DNA from 3 places in the Mesorhizobium sp. USDA 4132 genome. Region 2 is predicted to be linked to each of the others. Evidence: riboswitches for the same ligand, from Rfam matches in the RefSeq annotation. Region 2 holds a riboswitch; each other region holds the start of a gene.
What was found. A riboswitch is a leader RNA that binds a small molecule or an ion and turns the genes downstream of it on or off. The one in region 2 is predicted to bind thiamine pyrophosphate.

Region 1 (4,755 bases), 180 kb from region 2:
CTATTGCCGCTGATCCGCGACGGTGGCCGGATCGTCAACTTCTCCACCGGGCTTACCCGCATCACCGTTCCGGGCAGCGGCGCCTATGCGGCGATGAAGGGGGCGGTCGAAGTGCTGACCCGGTATCTGGCCAAGGAGCTTGGCGCCCGCGGCATTGCCGTCAATACGGTGGCGCCCGGCGCGATCATGACCGATTTCAGCGGCGGCATGGTGCGCGACAACCCGGAGATCAACAGGCGCGTCGCCGAGATGACCGCACTTGGCCGTGCCGGCGAGCCGGATGATATTGGCCCGATGGTCGCCTCGCTGCTGTCCGAGGACAACCGCTGGGTCAATGCCCAGCGCATCGAGGTGTCGGGGGGCATGGCGCTCTGACGTTCGAGCGACCCCTGCCGGCTGCGACCGGCAGGGGTCGTGAAGTTGATCATCCCTTCTCGACCGGCATATAAAGGTCACCGCCATCTCGATATTTCGCAGCCATGGCTTCCAGACCCTCTTTCTGCGCTTCGGCGCGGATATCGTGGGAAATCCGCATCGAACAGAATTTCGGGCCGCACATGGAGCAGAAATGCGCCACCTTGTGCGCCTCCTTGGGCAACGTCTCGTCATGCATCGAACGGGCCGTTTCCGGATCGAGCGAGAGGTTGAACTGGTCCTCCCAGCGGAACTCGAAGCGGGCGCGCGACAGCGCGTCGTCACGCACCTGGGCGGCCGGATGGCCTTTGGCAAGATCGGCGGCATGCGCGGCGATCTTGTAGGTGATGACGCCCACCTTGACGTCGTTGCGGTCCGGCAGGCCGAGATGTTCCTTGGGCGTCACGTAGCAGAGCATGGCGGTGCCGAACCAGCCGATCATCGCAGCCCCGATGCCGGACGTGATGTGGTCGTAACCCGGCGCAATATCGGTGGTCAGCGGCCCGAGCGTATAGAATGGCGCCTCGCCGCAGACCGCGAGCTGCTTGTCCATGTTCGCCTTGATCTTGTGCATCGGCACATGGCCGGGGCCTTCGATCATCACCTGGCAATCCTTCGCCCAGGCGATCTTCGTCAGCTCGCCGAGCGTTTCCAGTTCCGCAAACTGCGCCGCGTCGTTGGCATCGGCGATCGAACCCGGGCGAAGACCGTCGCCGAGCGAGAACGAGACGTCGTAGGCGCGGGCGATGTCGCAGATTTCCTCAAAGTGCTCGTAGAGGAAACTCTCCTTGTGGTGATGCAGGCACCATTTGGCCATGATCGAGCCGCCACGGGAAACGATGCCGGTGACGCGATTGACGGTGAGCGGAATATAGGCGAGCCGCACGCCCGCGTGGATGGTGAAATAGTCGACGCCCTGTTCCGCCTGTTCGATCAGCGTATCGCGATAGACCTCCCAGGTCAGGTCCTCGGCAATGCCGTTCACCTTTTCGAGCGCCTGGTAGAGCGGCACCGTGCCGATCGGAACAGGTGAATTGCGGATGATCCAGTCGCGGATATTGTGGATGTTGCGGCCGGTCGACAGATCCATGACCGTATCGGCGCCCCAGCGGATCGCCCAGACCATCTTCTCGACCTCCTCCGCCATGGACGAGGTGACGGCCGAATTGCCGATATTGGCATTGATCTTCACCAGGAAATTCCGACCGATGATCATCGGTTCGGATTCGGGGTGGTTGATGTTGGCGGGAATGATCGCCCGGCCTTCCGCGACTTCGCGGCGAACGAATTCCGGCGTCACGAAATCCGGCACATGGGCGCCGAAACTTTCGCCGTCGCGGACGAGCGGTTCCCTGGCCGCCTGCCGGCCGAGGTTTTCGCGGATGGCGACGAATTCCATCTCCGGCGTGATGATGCCGGCCCGCGCATAGGCAAGCTGGGTGACGGCCCTGCCAGCCTTGGCCTTGAAAGGCTGGTTGCGGACCGGGAATTCCGGCGTCAGCCGGTCGCCGGAGACGAAGCCATTGTCCTCCGGCCTGACGATCCGGCCCTCATAGGCCTCGACATCGCCACGGGCCGAAATCCAGTCTTCGCGCAGGCGCGGCAGGCCGGCATCGATGCTGATCGCGGCACCTTCGACGGTATAGGGGCCGGAGGAATCGTAGACGGTCACCGGAGGTTCGCCGGAGGTCGGATGCAATGCGATCTGCCGCATCGGCACGCGGATGTCCGGATGGATCGTTCCCGCTTTCAGGACTTTCGTGGAGGCGGGAAGCGGGCCGGTGGTGACGACCGGGGTGAGCTTGGTGGTCGCAATATTCATGGTTCGAGGCTCCAAGGTTTGACGTTTGGAGACCCAGTTCCAGAGTTGGAATGATGGAAGAACACGTTGGAATCCGAAGGACGGTTTCCCGCCCTCGCTGCCGCAGCGCTCGCACCGTCCCTACGCCAGTATGAACTGGATCAGGTTCAACGGGTCACTGCGCCTCGGGCGGCCAAACCGGCCCGACCAGCAGTATCTCAGCCCCTTGACGGGACCCCCCTGGTGAATGCGGCCATCAGAAACCTGCCGATCGCGCATGTCAAGCCGGTCCCTGCCTGCGTCGATAGGTCGAGTTTTAACGAATCCCGCAGCTCCAAATTGATGACGTTTATTACCGGAATCTTATGCTATCTTGCGCGATAACGTCCCTAGCGATGAGCGCAGAATTCGAACGATCGGGAGATGTCGAGATGAACGAGACCATTCGCGGATTGCTGACACGGGTGGGCGGCCTTCCGGTCGCCGTGACGGAGCTGGAAGACGCTGCCGATCTTTATGCAGCCGGGCTTTCCTCCTTCGCATCGGTGCAGCTGATGCTGGGCCTGGAAGAGGCCTTCGACATCGAATTCCCGGATAGCCTTTTGAACCGCAAGTCCTTCGCCAGCATCGCGGCGATCGAGCAGACGGTTTCCCACATCTTGAAAGCCTCCGAGGCCGCCTGAGATGAACCTTCCCGTCTTTGCCGCCGACATGAGCCTCAGCGCCCGCGCTCACCGCGTGGCGGCCGTGGCGGCTGAATTCGCCGAACGCGTCGACCATGACGGCCGCTTCCCCCGCGAAGCGGTCGATGCAATGAAGGCCGAGCGCCTCATCGGCATCCAGATCCCGGTCGCATTCGGCGGCGAGGGTGCTTCCATCACCGAGATTGCCGAGGTCTGCGCCATCCTGGGACAGTCCTGTGCCTCGAGCGCCATGGTTTTCGCCATGCACCAGATCAAGGTTTCGAGCCTCGTGGTGCACGGGGCCGACAGCGCCTGGCACATGGATTTCATGCGCGAGCTCGCCGACCGCCAGCTTCTCGTCGCCTCCGCGACGACCGAGGCCGGCATCGGCGGCAATATGCGCAACTCGATCTGCGCCATCGAGGTCGACGGCGACACCTGCCGGCTGACCAAGGACGCGACGGTGATTTCCTATGGCGCCCACGCCGATGTCATCATGATCACCTCGCGCTCGAACGAGAAGGCCGCCCCGACCGACCAGGTCATGACCGTCTTCAAACAGGGCCAATATACCCTACAGAAGACCGTCGACTGGGATACGCTCGGCATGCGCGGCACCTGCTCCGACGGCTTCCTCTTCAATGGCGAAGCACCTTCGGTCCAGATTTTCCCGAAACCGTTCGCCGAAATCGCGGCGCAGTCGATGCTCGCTACCTCGCATCTCCTCTGGAGTGCTGTCTGGTACGGCATTGCCGCCGACGCGGTCCTGCGCGCCCAGGCTTTCGTGCGCGCCGCGGCCCGCAAGGCGGGCGGCACCCAGCCGCCCGGCGCGCTGAGGCTCGCCGAAGCGTCGAACCTGCTGCAGCTGCTCAAGGGCAATATCCTGTCGGGCCTCAAGACCTACGCGGATGCGAAACACGATCCCGACAAACTGTCGTCCATGGCCTTTTCGATCGCCATGAACAATATCAAGCTCGCCTCTTCCGAGACGATCCTGACCATCATCAACCAGACGATGATCATCTGCGGCATCATGGGCTACAAGAACGGTACGCCCTATAGTCTCGGACGGCATCTTCGCGACGCGCACTCCGCCCAGCTGATGATTTCCAACGACCGCATTCTCGGCAATACGTCGACCATGCTGCTCGTTCAAAAACCGGACACCAGCCTGCTCGGCTGACGCCCCATCACTTCAGATGTAATCGTTTAAAGAATGAGGTGAATCCATGGATCTGCAAGTTTCCTTTCTCGACCGCCTGTTCGACGCTGGCCTGCTGATCGAGACCGGCGTCGACGGACTGTATGGCCGCAGCGGCCAGTTCGAAGACGTTATTGCCGCCTTCGAGCGGCTGATCGACAAGGTCGGCGGTGCCGACGGTGCGGAGGTGATGCGCTTCCCGCCGGGCATGAACCGTGCCTTCTTTGAGACCAGCGGCTATATGAAGAGCTTTCCGCAGCTCGCCGGCACGGTTCACTCGTTCTGCGGCAACGAACTCGACCACATGAGCCTGCTGAAATGCATGGAAGTCGGCGAGGAGGACTGGACCAAGGGCCAAGAAGCGACCGACATCGTGCTGACGCCGGCGGCCTGCTATCCGCTCTACCCAACCGTCGCGCGCCGCGGCAACCTGCCCGCCGGCGGCGGTCTTTTCGACCTGCAGAGCTACTGCTTCCGCCACGAGCCCTCCAAGGATCCGGCCCGCCAGCAGCTTTTCCGCATGCGCGAATATGTCTGCATGGGGACCGAACAACACGTGACCGATTTCCGCCAGCTGTGGATGGACCGGGGCGTCGAGATGATGAAGTCCGTCGGCCTCGACGTCACCATCGACATCGCCAACGATCCTTTCTTCG
Region 2 (15,958 bases):
GATGATCCTTGCCCGCCCCCACGACTTTACAGGAGCCTGACTGTTGGCGCCCCCAATTCTGAAACTTGACGATATTTTCCTGAGCTTCGGCGGCGCGCCGCTTCTCGCCGGCGCCGGCATGCAGGTAGAGCCGGGCGACCGCATCTGCCTTGTCGGCCGCAACGGTTCCGGCAAATCGACGCTGATGAAGATCGCCGCAGGCATGGTCGAGCCCCAGTCGGGCGAGGTGTTCCGCCATCCCTCCTCGACCATCCGTTATCTCGAACAGGCGCCGGATTTCGCCGATTATTCGACGGTGCAGGCCTATGCCGAAGCGGGCCTCGGCCCGGGCGACGATCCCTATCGCGTCACCTACCTGCTCGAACATCTGGGCCTCACCGGCCAGGAACACCCGAACACGCTCTCCGGCGGAGAATCCCGACGCGCAGCACTTGCCCGGGTCATGGCGCCCGAGCCGGACATCCTGATGCTCGACGAGCCGACCAACCATCTCGACCTGCCGACCATCGAATGGCTGGAAGACGAGTTGCGCAAGACGAGAAGCGCGCTCGTGGTGATCTCGCACGATAGGCGCTTCCTCGAAAAAGTCTCGAATGCCACCGTCTGGCTCGATCGCGGTACATCACGACGCCTCAACCGCGGTTTCGGCGAATTCGAAGCCTGGCGCGACGAGGTGTTGGAGGCGGAAGAGCTGGAGCAGCACAAGCTCGGCAAGGCAATCGAGCGCGAGGAGCACTGGCTGCGCTACGGCGTCACCGCCCGCCGCAAGCGCAACATGCGCCGCCTCGGCGAATTGCAGACGATGCGCGGCAATTACCGTGGCCACAAGGGGCCGCAGGGCACGGTGCAGGCGAGCGTCAGCGAGGGCCGCGAATCCGGCAAGCTGGTCATCGAGGCCGAAAACATCACCAAGAGCTACGACGAGCGGATCATCGTCGCGCCGTTCTCGATCCGCGTGCATCGCGGCGACTGCATCGGTCTCGTCGGCCCGAACGGCGCCGGCAAGACCACGCTGCTGAAGATGCTGACCGGCCAGCTGGCGCCTGACACCGGCACCGTCAAACTCGGCACCAACCTCGAAATCGCCACGCTCGACCAGAAGCGCGAGGATCTGAACCCCGAGGACACGCTGTCCCACTATCTGACGGACGGACGCGGCGAGACGCTGCTTGTCAACGGCGAGCAGCGGCATGTCGCAGGTTACATGAAGGACTTCCTGTTCCAGCCGGAGCAGATCAGGACGCCGATCAAGAACCTGTCGGGCGGCGAGCGCGCCCGGCTGATGCTCGCCCGCATCATGGCGCGGCCTTCCAACCTACTGATACTGGACGAACCGACCAACGACCTCGACATCGAGACGCTGGACCTGCTGCAGGAAATCGTCGCCGGCTATTCCGGCACCGTCATCCTCGTCAGCCACGACCGCGACTTCCTCGACCGCACCGTGACCTCAACCATCGCCCCCGCCAATCCGGACGCACCGGACGGCCGCTGGATCGAATATGCCGGCGGCTACACGGATATGCTGGCGCAGCGGAAGGGTGCGTTGGAGGAAAGGCGCCGCACGGAAAAAGCTGACAGGGCAAAAACCGATACCGCGGCTTCGGTTTCCGGCACGTCCAAGGGCAAAGGCAAACTTTCCTTCAAGCAGAAATTCGCGCTCGAGAACCTGCCTAAGGAAATGGCGAAAGCCGAAGCCGAGATCGTCGCCCGCGAGAAGAAGATGGCCGACCCCAACCTCTTCACCAAGGATCCCGCGGCCTTCAACAAACTGGCCGCGGAGATGGAAAAGCTGCGCCAAAGCATCAGCAAAATGGAAGAAGAATGGCTGGAACTCGAAATGCTGCGTGAGGAAATTGAAGGCTAATTTGCGATTTGTTAAGCTTAACAAATAGTTAGCTGAAAAAATATTTGTCGCGGAGCGGAACATATGATGTCGCGGGGCGTTCTGGGTGTGAACATTGGTCGAAATGTCCCGGGGACGGATCGGCCTGCCCGGAACCGATCAACCGAATGGGGACATCCAATGCTGACAAATGTTACGCGTCGTCGGCTGGCCACTGAGGCGATGAATCAAAGAGTTATGATTGTCGAAGACGAGTTTCTGATCGCGCTCGATGTTGCCGAGACGATCGAAGCCATGGGCCTGAAAGTCGCTGGTTTTGCCAATGCCCGCAAACACGCCCTGGCGCTCGCCGCCTATGCCGATATCGCCCTGGTCGATGTCAATCTTTCGGACGGCCGGACTGGCCCGGAGATCGGCCGGGAGCTTGCCGAGCAATATGGCATCACCGTCGTCTTCATGACCGGTAATCCGGAGGATGTGGAGGACGGTGTCAAAGGCTCGCTCGGCGTCCTCACCAAACCGGTTATGCCTGACGTAGTTGAGAAGACGATCGACTACGCCGTTGCCAATCGGCTCGGCGGCATGGCCATCGTCCCGCGTGAACTGAAAGTGTTTCCGCAAAACCACTGAGCAATGAATCACCGAGCCATGTTGCTCCCGCCGAATGCGCCTTGAGCCGGCCGCAGACCGCCTCTTGCCAGCCATTCGCCTCGCCGCTAAATCTGATCCTGCTCTAACGGGGTGCCGCACGTTTTGGTGCGGCTGAGAGGCCTCTGGCCAACCCGCGGAACCTGATCCGGTTAACACCGGCGGAGGGATTAGACGGCTCTTCATCAGCGCCTATTCCCCTTTGTCACCAAACGAGGAGACGCTGATGCGCAGCACCATTCTTTCGATATTCGCGGCCGCTGCCGCCCTTTCCCTTTCCGCGCCGGCCGAAGCGCAGCAAAAGACGCTGACCGTCTACACCTATGAGAGCTTCATCTCTGATTGGGGTCCAGGGCCCAAGGTCAAGGAAACCTTCGAGAAGACCTGCGCCTGCAAGCTCAATTTCGTCGGCGTCGCCGACGGTGTGGCGCTTCTGACCCGCCTGAAACTGGAAGGCAAAGGCACCGACGCCGATATCGTGCTCGGCCTCGATACCAACCTGATCTCCGAGGCGAAGGCGACCGGTCTGTTCGAGCCGCACGGGCTCGACGCCGCCGCGGCCAAGGTCCCCGGCAATTACAGCGACGACACCTTCATCCCCTACGACTACGGCCATTTCGCCGTTGTCTACGATACCCAGGCGATGAAGAACCCGCCGAGAAGCCTCAAGGAGTTGGTAGACGGCGATCCGGCGCAGAAGATCGCCATCGAGGACCCGCGCACGTCGACACCCGGCCTCGGCCTGCTCCTCTGGGTGAAATCGGTCTATGGCGACCAGGCGCCGGAGGCCTGGGCCAAGCTCAGGAAACGCGTGTTGACCGTTACGCCAGGCTGGTCGGAGGCCTATGGCCTGTTCACCAAGGGCGAAGTGCCGATGGTGTTTTCCTACACGACTTCGCCAGCCTATCACGTGATCGAGGAGAAGACGGACCGCTACCAGGCTGCCTCCTTCTCCGAAGGCCATTACATCCAGATCGAAGTCGCCGGTATGTTGAAGGGGGCGAAGGAAAAGGATCTGGCGAAACAGTTCCTGAAATTCATGGTTTCGCCGGCCTTCCAGGACATCATCCCGACCACCAACTGGATGATGCCAGCCGCCAAGACCTCGCAGCCGCTCCCGGACGCATTCAACAAACTGGTGCAGCCGACGAAAACTTTCCTGATGGGGTCGGACGAGGTGGCCAAGAACCGGCAGGCCTGGATCGACGAATGGCTGACCGCCATGAGCCTGAACTGATCCCATGCTGACGAGGGCCGAGCGAAGACGCGGGATAGGTTGGGGGCTGCTGAGCATCGCCGGCATCGCCCTCTTCGTCGGCATCGCGGTTGCCGCCCTTCTCTCCTGGGACACCGGCAACACCCAAAGCCGGCTGTTCACCGCCTATACCTGGCGGATCCTGCGTTTCACCCTTCTGCAGGCGGTTCTTTCGACACTGCTGTCGGTCGTCTTCGCCCTTCCCGTCGCACTCGCGCTTGCACGCCGGCCGCGCTTTCCGGGCCGTGTATGGGTCATCCGGCTCATGGCATTGCCGATGGGCCTGCCGGTGCTGATCGGCGCGCTCGGCCTGATCGGCATCTGGGGCCGGCAAGGGGTGATGAACAGCCTGCTATTGAAACTCGGCTTAGAACATCCGGTCAGCATTTACGGGCTTTCCGGCATATTGCTCGCACATGTGTTCTTCAACCTGCCGCTCGCCGCGAGACTGCTGCTTGCCGCGCTGGAGCGCCTGCCGGCGGAATACTGGCTGCTCTCCTCCAGCCTCGGGATGAAACCCTTCTCCGTTTTCCGTTTCATCGAGTGGCCGGCGGCGTGGCGCGTCATCCCCGGCATTGCCGGCCTGATCTTCATGCTCTGCGCCACGAGCTTCACGCTCGTCCTGGTGCTCGGCGGCGGGCCGGCCGCGACCACGCTCGAAGTGGCGATCTACCAGTCGCTGCGTTTCGATTTCGATCCGCCCCGCGCCATAGCGCTGTCGCTGCTGCAGATCGGCATGACGGCGCTGGTCCTGATTGGGATTTCGCTGTTTCCAGCCCCTGACGACGCTGGCATCACGGCCGGCCGGGCGACACGCCGGTTCGATGGCCGGACCTTGCCCGCACGGCTTTGGGATGTGCTGTCTATCCTGCTTGCAACGATATTCCTGCTCCTGCCGCTTGCCTCGATCGTCGGTGCCGGCGCCCAGGCCAATCTCTGGAGCCTCGCCACTAGCCCCGCCTTCCTGCGCGCCGCCTGGACCAGTTTCACGATCGCGCTTTCCGCAGGCCTGCTTGCCGTCCTGACCTCCCTGGCTATCATTGCCGGACGCGGGGCAATAGCCGACATGAAGAGGCCCGCCGGAACGGCCAGGGCGTTTTCCCTGTCCTTGGGTGGGATGTCCTCGCTGGTGCTGCTCGTTCCGCCGGTCGTGCTCGGTACCGGCTGGTTCCTGATGCTGCGCCCGTTCGGCGATGTGGCGCGCTTCGCCCCGGCGCTGGTGGCGATCATCAACATGCTGATGGCGCTTCCCTTCGTGATGCGCGTTTTGGCCCCGGCCGTCGAAACCCATCGCAAGCGGACAGGCAGGCTGTCGGCAAGCCTCGGCCTTTCCGGCTTTTCACGGGCATGGAGGATCGACCTGCCGGTTCTGGCAAGGCCGCTGCTGACGGCGCTGTCCTTCGCCATGGCGCTGTCGCTGGGCGATCTCGGCGCGGTGGCGCTGTTCGGCTCCAGCGAGCTCACCACCCTCCCCTGGCTTGTCTATAGCCGGCTATCCAGCTATCGAACCAATGACGCGGACGGACTGGCGCTCATCCTCGGCATCATCTGCCTGACGCTGACGATGATCGGCACGGCTGGCCGCAAGGAAACGAGCCATGACTGACGGCATCGCGCTGGATAAGGTTGAACTGAAGCTCGGCACCAAGGAATTCCGCTTCGACTGCGCTTTGCCGGCCGGCGCCGTGACGGCGATTACCGGCCCGTCCGGCTCCGGCAAATCGACCTTCCTCAACCTCGTTGCCGGCTTCGAGACGCCCGATCGCGGCCGTATCCTGATCGCCGGCGAGGACGTGACGGAGAAACATCCCTCCGAGCGTCCCTTATCGCTGGTCTTTCAGGATAATAACCTCTTCGCCCATCTGAACCTCGCCACCAATATCGGCCTCGGCATCAGCCCGTCGCTGAAGCTTTCCGGCAGTGACCGGGCCGCGATATCGCAGGCGCTGGAACGCGTGGGCCTGAGCGGTTTTGAGAAACGGATGCCGGGGACGCTTTCCGGCGGCGAAAGGCAGCGTGCCGCGTTCGCCCGGGCTCTGGTGCGTAAAAAGCCGGTTCTGCTGATGGATGAGCCGTTCGCGGCCCTCGATCCCGGGCTCAGGCTTTCGATGGCCAGCCTGCTCATCGACCTGCATCGCGAGACGGGCAATACGGTGCTGGTCGTAACCCACGATCCGGATGAAGTTGGCCGGTTGGCCGACCATGCGATCTTCATCGACCACGGCCAAATCCTGCTGCAGGCGCCGGTCGAGGAATTCCTCGCCCGGCGCGATATTCCCGCACTCGCCGAATTTCTTTCCGGCTGATCAGGCAGCCTTTCCGCGGAACCAGACACCGGAGCGGATGGCGAGGAACAGGATCCCGCCATAGGCGACCAGACCAACTGCCAGCGCGAAGAACAAACCGTTGAGCGATCCGGTAAATTCCAGCGCCAGCCAGCCCCCGAGACCTGCAATGGCGAGTCTCAGAAAACCGCAGGCAAGCGGCCAGAGTAGCTGGCCCGCGCCTTGAGAGGCAAAATAGAGCGCCAACCCGCCGCCGAAGAAACCATAAACCGGCCCGACGATCTGCAAATAGGCAACGCCCGCATCGATCGCTCCATGCTCCTCGCTGAACAGCGAAATCCACGCGACCGGGAAGATCGCGGCGATCAGGCCGATCACCTCGGTGATGACGAAAGCGATCGCAGCACCGGTGAACGCGATGCGCATCGCCCGGTCTTTCTGGCCGGCGCCCATGTTGGTGCCGACCAGCGCCACCATCGGCGCACCGATGCCGAAGATTACCGGGATCAGCAGATATTCGAGCCTCGCGCCGGTACCGAAACCAGCCACAGCCGAAACACCCGCCTTGGTCGCGACCAGAGCCGTGGCAATGCCGATGGTCACATTGGTGAGAACGGAATTGATCGCCGCGGCAGCGCCGAGGCGGACGATATCCCGGAACATCGTCCAGCGGAGCGAACCGACGCCGAAGCGCACGAGATTGCGGCCGGAGAGGATGTACCAGGCAAGCACCGCGGTGCTGCCGAAACTGTAGAGCACCAGGGCCAGACCGCCGCCGGCGATGCCGAGCCCCTGGAACGGACCGAAGCCGAAAATGAGAAGCGGCGATACGGGCACGAGGAGTGCGGCACCGACACAGGTAACCAGCGCCGGGAACAGCATATTGCCCGTGCCGCGCACCACGCTCGCCAGGCCGTTCATCAGCCAGACGAAGATCATGCCGCCGAATACCACGTTGGAATAGATGAGGGCCGCCTCGAGTTCCGGCCCCTCGCCGCCGAGCGCCCGGTAGATCGGCCGGCCATAGGCGAGCATGATCGCCGAAAACAGCAGTCCGAGCGCGACATTGACGACGACGGCATGCCAGGCAAGCAGGTCGGCATCCCCGCGCCGGCCGCTGCCGAGCGCACGGGCGATGGCAGACGAGATCGCCCCGCCGAAACCGCCGGCAGACATCATCTGCATCAGCATCACGGCCGGAAAGACGAGGGCCATGCCCGCCAGCGCCGCGGTGCCCATATGCGAAACCCACCAGGTTTCGATGAGACCGGTCGAGGCCTGGGCGAGCATGATCAGGATATTCGGCCATGCGAGCCGGATCAGCATCGGCAGGATCGGATCCTGCAGCAGCTGCCGGGTCCGCGGATTGATCGGCGCCGCGGTGGCGTCGTCGAAGGTAGGCGCCGCCTCGACGGCTTCGGTGGTCACGGCACTCATCGATCAGCCTCTCTATGTGGCAATAACTGGTTCACGGATGGATAACGGCGGCGGATACGTTCGCTCGCCGCCGGGCCGGCCACGCTGGTGAAGACCGGATCGCTCAGCGGCCGGCCGCTGCGGCGGTCGATCATCACCGGTTCGGCCTGCTCGCCGGTCTCCCTGTTGACGATCACCACGCTTTCGCCCTCCGGCGCGAAATGCTGGTTTCCGAAGACAAGCAGCGCCTGCACCACGGGCTTGAAGTCGCGGCCGCGCTGCGTGAGGTGGTATTCGTCCCGCGGCGGTCGTTCGGAATAGCGCCGCCGTTCCATCAGCCCGGATTCGACGAACGACTTCAGCCGGCTGGTCAGGATGTTCGGGGCAATATCGAGGTTGCGCTGGAATTCGTCGAAACGTGTTGCACCTGCCAGTGCATCGCGCAGGATCAGGAAGCTCCAGACCTCGCCGACATGTTTGAGACTGCGCAACACCGGGCAACCGGTATCGATAGGACCTGTTCGTTTCATGGGTTTCTTCCCCGGCGAGACGCAGCCTTGTGGCACATGTAACTTGCAATTTGCAAGTCACTATTTTCGTGATCACGTTTGGCGACGAGCGCTGCCGGACCGTTATAGAACTCGCCACAATTTGGACGTGCCACGATGGCATCGCGGAAAGGCAGCGGGGATTTTCATTGCAAACGCACCAGCAAGGCATATTTCAATAAGAGCATCTGTGCATTCGACGCGAAAATCGCTAAGCGACATAGAGAAGGAGCCAGCTTGGATCGAGAGGACCTCAGCCAAGCTGGATGGCGGACCTTGGGAATGATGGTGCGGAAGACGAGGACGATGAGGCGCGACACGGCGATCCCGGCTGTCTGGACGATTGTCCGTGCGCTGCCCGGTTGGCGGACCGTGGGCGCCCTGCTGTTCAGCGGTGCGGTCCTTTCCGGCTGCCAGTCGCTCTTCGATCAGGCCTATACTCCGAATGTCTCTCCCTCCGACTCGCCACAGATCGTCGACGAGGTACAGAAGAACGATCCGCGGGCTCAGATGGGGGCGCGCGAGCATCCGCGTATCGTCGCAAGCTACGGCGGCGAATATCGCGACGCCAAGACCGAGCGGCTGGTCGCCCGCATTGCCGGCGCGCTGACGGCAGTTTCGGAAAACCCCAACCAGTCCTTCCGCATCACCATCCTGAATTCGCCGGCGATCAACGCTTTCGCGCTGCCGGGCGGTTATCTCTACGTGACGCGCGGCCTTCTGGCGCTTGCCAATGATGCATCGGAAGTCGCAGCCGTGCTTTCCCATGAGATGGGCCACGTCACTGCAAACCATGGCATCGAACGCCAGCGCCGCGAAGAGGCGGAAGTGATTGCGAGCCGCGTCGTCGCCGAAGTCCTCTCCAGCGATCTTGCCGGGAAACAGGCGCTGGCCCGCGGCAAGCTCAGGCTCGCAGCCTTCTCGCGCCAGCAGGAACTGCAGGCCGACGTGATCGGCGTGCGGATGCTCGGCGAAGCCGGTTACGACCCCTATGCCGCAGCGCGTTTCCTGGATTCGATGGCGGCCTATGCCCGCTATTCTGCGGTCGACCCGGACAACGACCAGAGCCTCGATTTCCTGTCGAGCCATCCGAACTCCGCCCAGCGGGTCGATCTTGCCCGCCGCCATGCCCGTAACTTCGGCCAGGAAGGCACAGTCGGCGACAAGGGCCGCGATTATTACATCGCCGGCATCGATGGCCTGCTCTACGGCGACAGCCCGCAGGAAGGTTATGTCCGCGGCCAGACTTTTATGCACGGTAACCTTGGCATCCGTTTCGACGTGCCGCCGGATTTCCGTATCGACAACAAGGTGGAAGCGGTGCTCGCGACCGGCCCTGGCGAGACGGCGATCCGTTTCGACGGCGTCGCCGCCGGCGATAACGATAACCTGTCGAATTATCTGACGAGCGGCTGGGTCGCCGGCCTGCAGCCGGAAACGGTGCGCGAGATCCAGGTGAATGGCATGCCCGCGGCGACCGCGCGGGCTTCCGCCGAACGCTGGGATTTCGACGTGACCGTTATCCGCGTCGACACACAGATTTTCCGTTTCCTGACGGCAGTACCGAAAGGAAGCCCGGCACTCGCGACGGCCGCCGAAACGTTGCGCTCGACCTTCCGCAAAATGACACCTCAGGAAATAGCAGCATTGAAGCCGCTGAGGATACGGATCGTCACAGCGACCAAGGACGATACCGTCGCTTCGCTTTCGGCCCGCATGATGGGCACGGATCGCAAGCTCGATCTTTTCAAGCTGATCAATGCATTGCCGGTCGGCGCGACGATCTCGCCCGGCCAGAAGTTCAAGATCATCGCGGAATAAGGGTGAGAGGTCGCCTTAGCAGGCGGCCGCAGCCATCTGTGGATTGGCTGAAACCAGCGCCGACTTGAGTTTTTCGATCGCCCGGCTTTCGATCTGCCGCACGCGTTCCTTGGAGATACCGAGCTCCGCCCCTAACGCTTCGAGCGTCGCGCCATCGTCGGTCAGACGCCGAGCGCGGATAATTTTCTTCTCCCTGTCGTTGAGCTTGGTGAGCGCGCCCTGCAGCCATTTCAGGCGGCGCTCGCCGTCGATCATCCCGGAGACCTGTTCGTCCGGCAGCGGCTCGGCGCTGGCAAGCATATCGAGCCGTTCGCCGCTATCCGCATCGCCGGCGATCGACGGCGCCTGCAGCGAAGAATCATTGCCGGAAAGCCGGGCATCCATGGTCTGGACATCGGCGACGCTGACGCCGAGCGCCACTGCGATCTCTTCGTGAATGGCACGGGCAGTGAGATTGGAATCGCCGCGGGCGAGCTTGGCGCGCAGCCGGCGGAGATTGAAGAACAGCGCTTTCTGCGCCGAACTGGTGCCGCCCCGCACGATCGACCAGTTCCGAAGAATATAATCCTGCATCGAAGCGCGGATCCACCAGCTGGCATAAGTGGAAAAACGCACATCGCGAGCCGGTTCAAACCTTGCCGCCGCTTCGAGCAGCCCTACATAGCCTTCCTGTACGAGGTCGCTCATCGGCAAACCGAAGCCACGAAACTTCGAAGCCATGGCGATAACCAGACGCATATGCGCAAGGGCAATCTGGTTTCGGGCATCCTGGTCCTGATCGTCCTTCCAGCGGACCGCCAGATCGCGCTCCTCCTCCCGGGCGAGATATGGAGCGGACATTGCTATCTTGATCATCGTGCGGTCTGCGGACATGGCTGTCATGGTGTTCTCCGTGAACGGTCTGATCCGACAAAGACAGCGAGGCACAAACCGAAAACACCGTGCACGCGACAAGCCCGAACGATGATGGGTGATATTCCTGCCGCCTTTGCTCCCCTCGTCTTGAGTTCTGCCGGGATTCACATCGGCTCGATAGACCGATCTTCCGCCCCGCACTTAGCTGTCCGAACGCAAACCGACGCACATCAGTTCGCCGTTCCGGCGGGTTAACGCGGAGGCAGGCAAAAAGTTCCAATAAAAAACCCGGCTCGAAGGCCGGGTTTTTGAGAGAATTATCGGTGGGATGATCAGGCCGCTTCTTCCTGCGCCTCATCTTCCTCGACGTTCTTGCCGCGCTTGGGGCCCTTGGCGAGATTGACCTCGATAAGGCGGACGGCTTCAGTTTCGGACATCTTGTTCACGGCAGCGATTTCACGAGCCATGCGGTCGAGGGCAGCTTCGTAAAGCTGGCGCTCGGAATAGGATTGTTCCGGCTGGTTTTCGGCGCGATAAAGGTCGCGAACCACTTCCGCGATCGAAATCAGATCGCCGGAATTGATCTTGGCATCATATTCCTGGGCGCGGCGCGACCACATGGTGCGCTTCACGCGGGCCTTGCCTTGAACAACCTTGAGAGCGCGTTCGACAAAATCCGTTTCGGACAGCTTGCGCATGCCGATGCTGACGGCCTTCGCGACCGGCACCTTGAGGCGCATCTTGTCCTTTTCGAAATCGATTACGAAAAGCTCGAGCTTCATGCCGGCAACTTCCTGCTCTTCAATCGCAGAGATAGTGCCTACGCCATGAGCGGGGTATACAATCGATTCACCAGTCTTGAAGCCCTGGCGTGCGGGAGAAGTCTTTTTCTGCTGAGTCGTCATTCGTTTCACAAACTCCCTGTTACTCACCCGTTGTCGGGTCGGGGGAACCGGGTCTGTCAGGCCCGGATGAGACGGGGGAAACCGTCGGGTCACTCCATACTGGTCCGACCAACGCGAGCGAAAAAACACCCTTTCGCGAACTGCGACCGACAACATTCAAGCGTTGCAATGTCACGGAAACCGCGCTTTGGGTGGCCTGTTGCTTTCGTGATGTTTTTTGGGCACACACGTGCCGCCTTGTGGAACAGTTCTTGTTGTCTACCACAAAAAAGTGCGGAAATCAATAATTTGCTTTTGCACGTGCACAGAGCGCTTTATCCACGCTCTGCCCAACAAAAAGGCAAAGCGATTCGAAACGGCTCCGAGCCATGCCGTCACGGCAAATCTCAATCGCCCTTGCCGGGTTCGGCTGAGAAATACTGCTCGTATTTGTTGGCGACCCCATCCATCTCTTTGGCCTCGGGCAGCGCGTCGCGCTTGACCGTGATGTTGGGCCACATCTGAGCGAATTCGGTATTGATCTTGAGCCATTTGTCGAGACCCGGTTCCGTATCCGGCTTGATCGCCTCGGCAGGACATTCCGGTTCGCAGACGCCGCAGTCGATGCACTCGTCGGGATGGATGACGAGGAAGTTTTCACCTTCATAAAAACAGTCGACCGGGCAGACCTCGACGCAGTCGGTATATTTGCAGCGGATACAATTGTCGGTCACGACATACGTCATGCGGCACTCCAGGAACCATCGCGGATCAGCGGCACGTCGACGGATGAGGAGCGCCGGCACACCGGAAAGCCGGGAGAGGCGAAAACCCAACTGCGAAAATGACAGGAGGTAGGCGATCCGGCTTTTCGACAGTCAGGTAAAGCCTTTGGCTTTGCTTAGCAAGGATATCCGTGCTGAAAACCCAAACGTGGCGGGTCGTTTTTTCTAATCTAGGTCCGCGTCGATCCCCGGAAACAGCCGATCGGTCTCCCGGCGCTCCTTCTTGGTCGGCCGCCCGCTTCCCTGCGCGCGCTGCGCCTGTTCGAACAGGGTCAGCCTTTTGGTCTCTTCGGGAGGAGGACTGAGATCTTCATAGAGCAGCCGAGCCTCCTCGAAAGGCCCTCGCCTCTCCCCGCCGGTCTTCACCACCAGCACGAGATCGCGACGCTCAAGCTTGAGATCGATGCGGTCACCCGGCTTCACCTGGGAGCTCGGCTGGGACACCAGATCGCCGTTCACCCGCACGTGGTTGGAGCGGATGAGATCCTGGGCGATCGACCGGGACTTCGCCATGCGGGCAAAAAACAGCCACTTGTCGATGCGCTGGCGCGAACCGGATTGTGGCTGTTTTTCCGTCATGGGCCTTACTTCTTCATCTGCTCCTTGAGAGCTGCAAGCTTTGCAAAGGGCGAATCCGGATCGAGCGGCTTTTCCTTGCGTGGCGGCTTTGCCTCGAAGCGAGCCGGCTGCGGCCCTTTGCCGCGGTCGTTGCGGTCCGGGCGAGGACCGCCTTCGTGGCGCTCCCCACGGTTCGGGCGATCGCCCCCGCGGTTATTGTTATTGCTGCTGTTGTTATTGTTGTCCGGCCGGCGATTGTTGTCGCGGTTCGGCTTGCCGCCGTCCCTGCGGTCACCTCCGCTGCGTTCGCCGTTCGGACGTGCCTCACGCCGCTCGCCGCCGTTGTCGCGACGGTCATCACGACGACCCTGGGCCGGCTGACCTGCCTCGCCAGGGGCGTTATTGCGTTGGCCGCCGTGACCACGACGATCGCCGTATTGCGGACGTCCGCCACGCTGGTTGTTTTCACGGCCGCCGCCCGGGCGCCACAACAGGACCGGCTTCGGCTCTCCAGCCTCGGCAGACTTTGTCTCGTCGGTCACGTCGCCAGCCGGAGCCTGCTCCGCGGGAGCTTCTTCCGAAGCAACCGGTTCTGCAGTAGCCGTCTCAGCCGGCGCAGCCTCGGCCAAGGCCTCGATGGGAGCTGTTTCCGTCGCATTTTCTGCCGCAGCGGCTTCCGTTGCAGTCTCGACCGGAGCGTCACTCGCATCGGCGTCATCTGTTTCGGAGACTTCCGGTGCATCTCCTGCCGAAGCCGGAGCAGCCGCGGCGTTCACGGAACTTGCATCGTGGCCTGCGAGAAATGCCTGTGCCTCTTCCGCCTTCACGGCGTCGGCCCGATACCCGAGACCCTTGAGGATTTCTTCCATATCGTCCGGCGTAGCGCCGAGAATGGAGAGCATGGCGGTCGTGGCCGTGAAGCGGCGCCCGTCATATGCGCCTTCCGGACGCGGCGTCGAGCCAGGTTTCCACTGCAGGAGCGGACGGATGAGATCGGCAAGGCGCTCCAGAATGTCGATACGCACGGCGCGCTTGCCGAGGAAACGGAAACCCGCGAGTTTGTAGAACATCCTCTCGAATGTCGGATCGGCGACGACCGACGTGCGCCCCGCGGCCAGAGCCGGAATGAGATCGCCATAGCCGGGCTTGTCGAGACCGTCGTTCCCCAGCGCCCAGAGCAGCGTGATGAGCTCGGCCGGTGCCGGCTTCAGAAGCAGGGGCATGAACACGTGATAGGCGCCGAAACGGATGCCATAGCGACGCATCGAAGCGCGCGCATCCTGATCGAGCGACTTCACGTCGTCGGCCACGTCGCGCCTGAACAGCACGCCGAGGTTTTCGACGAGCTGGAAGGCGAGCCCCTTGGCGAGGCCCTGAAGGTCTTCGGCACGCGACAGATCGTCGAGCGGCTTCAAAACCGTCGCGATGTGATGATTGACGAAACGCTCGAGACGGGCGAGCACATGTTCGCGGGCATGACCGGTCAGCTGCTCGTCGGCAAGCAGGATGACGCGCGGACGCATGACATGGTCGCTCGCCGCAAGACGGGCGATAGGCTCGCCGAGCCAGCGCACGAAACCATCGGATCCGACCGCCAGGTCGTTATTGCCCGATGCATAAAGCCTTGCCGCCCGCGCCTCGAATTCGAGCGCCAGCGCTTTCTGGGCGGCACCTTGCACCGCCTTGGCGTCGGGCCCCTCGGTTCCCGAAACGGGCGTGAACCGGAAACCGGCCAATTGCCCGACGTGATGTCCCTCTACAAAGACATCGCCATTCACACTGATTTCAGCTTCCAGCATCGCATTCTCTCTCAGGCGCTTCATGAGCACAGATGTCCTGCGATCAACAAAGCGTTTCGTCAACCTTTCATGTAGCGCGTCCGATAACCTATCCTCTATTTCCCGTGTCTTTTCTTGCCAGTGTGTCGGATCGGCAAGCCAACCAGGGCGATTAGAGACGTAGGTCCAGGTCCGGATCTGCGCTATGCGGGCCGACAATGTGTCGATTTCACCATCGGTGCGGTCGGCGCGGCGGACCTGTTCCGCCATGAATTCTTCGTTCACCGTCCCGAAGCGCACAAGATCGGAAAAAAGAGTCGAAATAAGGTCGGCGTGCTGCGCCGGCGCAATTCGTCGGTAGTCTGGCAGGGCACAGGCCTCCCAGAGTTTTTCGACCCGCTGCGGGGTGGTCGCTATGTCCTTGATCTCGGGATAACGCGAAAGATAATCAAAGGCTTGGCTGTCGGTCGCAGGAAGCGCCCGCGTCAAGCCCAGAAGGGTTGGCGCAGCATCCAGGCTTTCCCGCAGGGCTTTGAGCGACGAAAAATCGAGGTTTTTCGACCGCCACTGCAGCACTTTGACCGGATCGAAGTGGTGGCTTTCGATTCGCTCGACCAACTCGTCTTCGAAAGGCGCGACCTGGCCGGTCACGCCGAATGTCCCATCCCGCACATGCCGCCCGGCGCGTCCGGCGATCTGCGCGAGCTCTGCCGGATTGAGGCTGCGGAACTGGTAACCGTCGAATTTGCGATCCTGGGCGAACGCCACGTGATCGACATCGAGGTTGAGACCCATACCGATCGCATCCGTCGCGACGAGATATTCGACGTCGCCGGACTGATAGAGGCCGACCTGCGCATTGCGGGTGCGGGGGCTGAGTGCCCCGAGCACCACCGCCGCGCCGCCGCGCTGGCGGCGAATGAGCTCGGCGATCGCATAGACCTCGTCGGCCGAAAACGCCACGATCGCAGAACGCTGCGGCAGGCGGGTGATCTTTTTCTGGCCCGCATAAAAGAGCTGCGAGAGGCGCGGCCGCTCGACGATGGTTATTCCCGGCAGAAGCCTCTCGAGGATCGGCCGCATGGTTGCCGCACCGAGGAGCAGCGTTTCATCGCGCCCGCGCAGGTGCAGGATTCGGTCGGTGAAGATATGGCCGCGCTCGAGATCGCCGGCGAGCTGCACTTCGTCGATCGCCACGAAAGAGGCTTTCGTCTCGCGCGGCATGGCCTCGACGGTGCAAACGGAGAAGCGTGCATTCGGCGGAGTGATCTTTTCCTCG
Region 3 (4,755 bases), on a different contig from region 2:
GCTGCTGTTTACCGAGTGTCAGGGTGATGGATTTGTTGGTGCGCATGTCAGCCTATCCTTTTACGCTGCCCTATCTTGCAACACGACAATGTCTTGCGCAATCTCCCGCGGGCTGGTGCCTAGCTCCTCACCCGCAGCAGCCGCAACGCATTGATCGTCACCAGCACCGTCGCCCCGGTGTCCGCGAGGATCGCTGGCCACAATCCGGTGATGCCAAGGATGGTCGTCACCAGGAAGACCGCCTTCAGGCCGAGCGCGATCGAGATGTTCTGGTAGATGTTGCGCATCGTCCGCTTCGACAGCGCGATCATCGCGGCGATGTCGCCGACCCGGCCGTGCAGCGTTGCGGCATCGGCGGTTTCCAGTGCCACGTCGGTGCCGCCGCCCATCGCGATGCCGACATCGGCGGCAGCGAGTGCCGGGGCGTCGTTGATGCCGTCGCCAACCTTGCCGACCACGTAACCCTCGCTTTTCAGCTCGCCGACGATGCGGCTCTTGTCTTCCGGCATCAGCTCGGCACGCACCTCGATGCCGAGATCCTTGCCGATCGCGGTCGCGGTGCGGGCATTGTCGCCGGTCAGCATCACGGTCCTGATGCCGGCATCGGTCAGCGCCTTCAGACCGGCCCTAGCGTCGGGACGCGGTTCGTCGCGCATGGCGATGGCACCGGCCAGGACCCCGCCGACGATCAGCACCGAGACGGTCTTGCCCTCGTCGTTGAGGCCGGTGATCCGGCGGGAATGCGCCATCGGCAGCGAGACCCGCTCGGCCGCTGCCTTGGGCGAACCGAAAAACACCTCCTGGCCTTCGACCGTCGCCGTGACACCCTTGCCGCCGAGCGCCCTGGCATCCGTCGCGGTCGGAATCTCGACCTCATCATCGGCAGCCTTGGCAAGGATAGCGACGGCGAGCGGATGGCTGGAGCCCGTTTCGAGCGCGGCGGCAAAGCGCAGCACGTCTTCCGCATTGCGGCCGAAGGCGATTACATCGGTCACCTGGGGCCTGCCGGCCGTCAGCGTGCCGGTCTTGTCGAGCGCGACGGCTGTGATCTTGCCGAGCGTCTCCAGCACCGCGCCACCCTTCATCAGCAGGCCGCGGCGGGCGCCTGACGAGAGCGATGCGGCAATTGCGGCAGGCGTCGAGATGACCAGCGCGCAGGGGCAGCCGATCAACAGGATCGCCAGGCCCTTGTAGACCCACTCGCTCCAGGACGCACCGGCCATAAGCGGCGGCAGGATGGCGACCAGAGCCGCAACCACCACGACGCCCGGCGTGTAATACCGCGAGAACCGGTCGATGAAGCGCTCGGTCGGGGCCTTGCTCTCCTGCGCCTCCTCGACCAGCCGCACGACGCGGGCGATGGTGTTGTCCTCGGCAGCCGCGGTGACGCGAATCCGCAAGGCGGCATCGCCGTTGATCGTGCCGGCAAAAACCGCGTCGTCGATGCCCTTGGCAACCGGCGTGCTTTCGCCCGTCACCGGCGCTTCGTCGATCGCGCTCTCGCCGGCGATGATGACGCCGTCCGCCGAAATGCGGTCGCCGGGACGCACGAGGATGATCGCGCCGACGGCAAGGCGATCGGCCGGTACTTCGCGGGTCTGGCCGTTTTCTTCGAGCAGCGCGTTTTTCGGCACCAGCGCCGTCAGACTCTGGATGCTTTGGCGCGCCTTGCCGGCCGCGACCCCTTCCAGCAATTCGCCGATGAGGAAGAGGAAAACCACGGCGGCGGCCTCTTCCGACGCATTGATGACAACGGCGCCGACGGCGGCGATCGTCATCAGCATCTCGATCGAAAACGGCGTGCCAGCGAGTGCTGCCATAATGGCGCGGCGGGCGATCGGCACGAGGCCGATCAGCATTGCGGCGGTGAAGATATAGGTGTCATAGGCCGGGAGGAGATGGCCGATCCCGTAAGCCACCGCCAACGCAATGCCGACCAGGATGGTCAGGCGGCCCTTGGCGGATTTCCACCACGGCCCATCCATCGGCCCGTGATCATGGCCGTGCAGGCCTTCGATTTCCGTCGTGCCGCGGTCGTGGTGGGAATGATCGTGCCCGCCGTCGTGGGCGTGATGGTGGTCGTGCGGCTGGCCGATCTCCCCCCTTGAGGGGGAGATGCCCGGCAGGGCAGAGGGGGGTAAGCCCTCGACACCGCGCCGCCGCGCATCCTCACCGGCCTTCTGACCCAGCGCCCTGAGCGAATACCCAAGCCCCACGACCTTCTTCTCGATCGCGCCGAGATCGCCGGACCCGTCGTGCTTCACCGTCATCGTGCCCGACGCAACCGAAACGGACACGTCCTCGACGCCCGGCATGCGGCGAACCGCGGTGTCGATCTTCGTCGCGCAGCTGGCGCAATCCATGCCGCCAACCTTGTATCGTGCCTGCGTGGTGGTGCTCATCGTCTCATTCCCATTGGATCGAGCCCCGTCTCTACAACCTCTAGCGACTAGAGCTGCAAGGCCCAAAATCAGAAAAAATCACTGGCGAAGCGCATTATCTTTGCTGTAAGCCATGGTGAAGACAGGGGCGTCCGGCAAAACCGGGCTGAGAAGCACCCTTAGAACCTGAACCAGATCATGCTGGCGGAGGGAGTCGTCCGGGCGTTCAACATTGCGCCCTGCGCCTGCCCCGCCGAACGAGGCAGACATGCAGACGACAATGCCCCTTGGGACCCTTGCAGAGACCCCCGGCCAGCTGCTGACGGCAATGCGAGCGAAAAACCCGCTCGTCCAGAACATCACCAATTTCGTGGCGATGAATATCGCCGCCAATGTGATGCTGGCGGCCGGCGCCTCGCCCGCCATGGTGCATACCAAGGAAGAAGCCGGCGAGTTCGCCCGCATCGCTGCGGCCCTGACGGTCAATATCGGCACCCTGTCGCCGGACTTCCTGGCCGGCATGAAGGCCGCGGCCGCCTCCGCCACAAACGCCGGCAAGCCATGGGTGCTCGACCCCGTCGCCCATTACGCCACCGCCTATCGCCGCGCCGCACTCGCCGAGCTGATGGAACTGAGGCCCACGGTCATTCGCGGCAACGCCTCGGAAATCATCGCGCTGGCCGGCAGCCAGTCGAGCGGCCATGGCGTCGACAGCGGCGACAGCGTCGCGGCAGCCGAAAGCTCGGCCATCGCCATCGCCCGGCAGCAGGCCTGCGTGGTGGCTGTTACCGGCGAGGTGGATTTCGTCACCGACGGCCGGCGTTCGGTCCGCATCCTCGGCGGCTCCGCCCTGATGCCGCGGGTGACCGCGCTCGGCTGCTCGCTCACCTGCCTGGTCGGCGCCTTTGCGGCAAGCACGGACGATCCCTTCGAGGCGACGGTCGCCGCACTCGCGATGTTCGCGGTCGCGGGCGAGGAAGCGGCCTTCACCGCCTCCGGTCCCGGCTTCTTCTCGCCGATCTTCCTCGACCGCCTCGCGGCGCTGACCGGCGAGACGCTCGATGCCCAGGCAAGGGTCGTCGCAGCATGACCAAAACCTTCGACCTTTCCGTCTACCTCGTCCTCGATCCCGATCTCTGCCGCGAGATCGGCATGGTCGAGACGGCAAGGCTTGCCGTCGCCGGCGGCACCACCATGGTCCAGCTGCGCGACAAGCAGGCGGACACGGCAAAAATGATCGAAACCGGCCGGGCGCTGAAGGCGGTACTTTCCGGAACCGGCGTGCCCCTGATCATCAACGACGACGTGGAGGCAGCAATCGCGATCGGCGCCGAAGGCCTGCATGTCGGCCAGAGCGACATGGCGGCAGTGATAGCGCGGCAGCGTGCCGGCCATGGCATGATCCTCGGCCTTTCGGTCGAGACCGAGGACCTGGCGCGGCGAGTGGATTCGTCGATCGTCGATTATGTCGGCATCGGTCCGGTGTTTGCGACCAATACGAAGCCCGACCATAAACAACCGATCGGTTTCGACGGGCTTGCGCGCATCGTCACCATGGCGCCGGTTCCGGCAGTCGCGATCGGCGGCGTCAAGGCGCAACATGCCGGCCCGGCACTCGCCGCCGGCGCAAAGGGCCTCGCGGTCGTGTCCGCCATCTGCGGCCAGCCCGATCCGGAAGCCGCCGCCCGCCGAATTGCCGCGGAAATCGAAAGGGCACGCGCATGAGCATCAAAAACGTCCTGTCGATCGCCGGTTCGGACCCTTCCGGCGGCGCCGGCATCCAGGCGGATCTGAAAACCTTTGCGGCCCGCGGCACCTATGGCATGGCGGCGCTGACCGCGCTGACCGCCCAGAATACCCAAGGGGTCACCGGCGTGCATGCGGTGCCCGCCGCCTTCGTCGCAAACCAGATCCGCACCATCTTTCTCGACGTGCGCGTCGATGCGGTGAAGATCGGCATGATCGCCAATGCCGAGATCGCCGAGGCGGTTGCCGACGTGCTGCACCCTTATCGCGATACCGTGCCGATCGTGCTCGATCCGGTGATGATCGCCAAGGGCGGTTCGCCGCTGCTGGCGCTCGATGCGGTGGATGCCGTCACCTACAAGCTGATGCCGCTCGCCACCGTCGTCACCCCCAACCTGCCCGAAGCCGCGGCGCTGCTCGGCGAGACGGTCGCCACGACCCGCGAAGAGATGGCGGCCCAGGCTGAGCGGCTGCTGAAGATCGGGCCCAAGGCAGTCCTGGTGAAGGGCGGTCATCTGGAGAGCGAAGACAGCCCGGATGTGCTGGCGGACGCCACCGGCATCCACTGGTTCGAGGGCAGACGCACCGCGACCAGCAACACCCACGGCACCGGCTGCACGCTCTCGAG

Region 1: it holds a riboswitch for thiamine pyrophosphate, as region 2 does, so the genes downstream of both, thiC (phosphomethylpyrimidine synthase ThiC) here and thiB (thiamine ABC transporter substrate binding subunit) in region 2, are expected to answer to the same signal.
Region 3: it holds a riboswitch for thiamine pyrophosphate, as region 2 does, so the genes downstream of both, thiM (hydroxyethylthiazole kinase) here and thiB (thiamine ABC transporter substrate binding subunit) in region 2, are expected to answer to the same signal.

What each region holds. Positions count from the first base shown of each region.
Region 1 is NZ_JBWCCP010000001.1:4,413,126-4,417,880, forward strand. It holds gene ACZ9IU_RS21895 (SDR family NAD(P)-dependent oxidoreductase) at 1-375, shown strand, start outside; gene thiC (phosphomethylpyrimidine synthase ThiC) at 425-2,236, opposite strand; TPP riboswitch at 2,336-2,467, opposite strand; gene ACZ9IU_RS21905 (acyl carrier protein) at 2,647-2,898, shown strand; gene ACZ9IU_RS21910 (acyl-CoA dehydrogenase family protein) at 2,900-4,081, shown strand; gene ACZ9IU_RS21915 (amino acid--[acyl-carrier-protein] ligase) at 4,128-4,755, shown strand, end outside.
Region 2 is NZ_JBWCCP010000001.1:4,222,691-4,238,648, forward strand. It holds gene ACZ9IU_RS21115 (thiamine diphosphokinase) at 1-40, shown strand, start outside; gene ACZ9IU_RS21120 (ABC-F family ATP-binding cassette domain-containing protein) at 44-1,867, shown strand; gene ACZ9IU_RS21125 (response regulator) at 2,027-2,476, shown strand; TPP riboswitch at 2,574-2,681, shown strand; gene thiB (thiamine ABC transporter substrate binding subunit) at 2,721-3,731, shown strand; gene thiP (thiamine/thiamine pyrophosphate ABC transporter permease ThiP) at 3,736-5,355, shown strand; gene ACZ9IU_RS21140 (thiamine ABC transporter ATP-binding protein) at 5,348-6,055, shown strand; gene ACZ9IU_RS21145 (MATE family efflux transporter) at 6,056-7,471, opposite strand; gene ACZ9IU_RS21150 (winged helix-turn-helix transcriptional regulator) at 7,468-7,980, opposite strand; gene ACZ9IU_RS21155 (M48 family metalloprotease) at 8,305-9,819, shown strand; gene ACZ9IU_RS21160 (RNA polymerase factor sigma-32) at 9,835-10,701, opposite strand; gene ACZ9IU_RS21165 (CarD family transcriptional regulator) at 11,007-11,579, opposite strand; gene fdxA (ferredoxin FdxA) at 11,966-12,304, opposite strand; gene ACZ9IU_RS21175 (RNA-binding S4 domain-containing protein) at 12,509-12,922, opposite strand; gene ACZ9IU_RS21180 (helicase-related protein) at 12,928-15,958, opposite strand, start outside.
Region 3 is NZ_JBWCCP010000002.1:17,242-21,996, forward strand. It holds gene ACZ9IU_RS22835 (ribbon-helix-helix domain-containing protein) at 1-46, opposite strand, end outside; gene ACZ9IU_RS22840 (heavy metal translocating P-type ATPase) at 120-2,402, opposite strand; TPP riboswitch at 2,516-2,611, shown strand; gene thiM (hydroxyethylthiazole kinase) at 2,650-3,471, shown strand; gene thiE (thiamine phosphate synthase) at 3,468-4,106, shown strand; gene thiD (bifunctional hydroxymethylpyrimidine kinase/phosphomethylpyrimidine kinase) at 4,103-4,755, shown strand, end outside.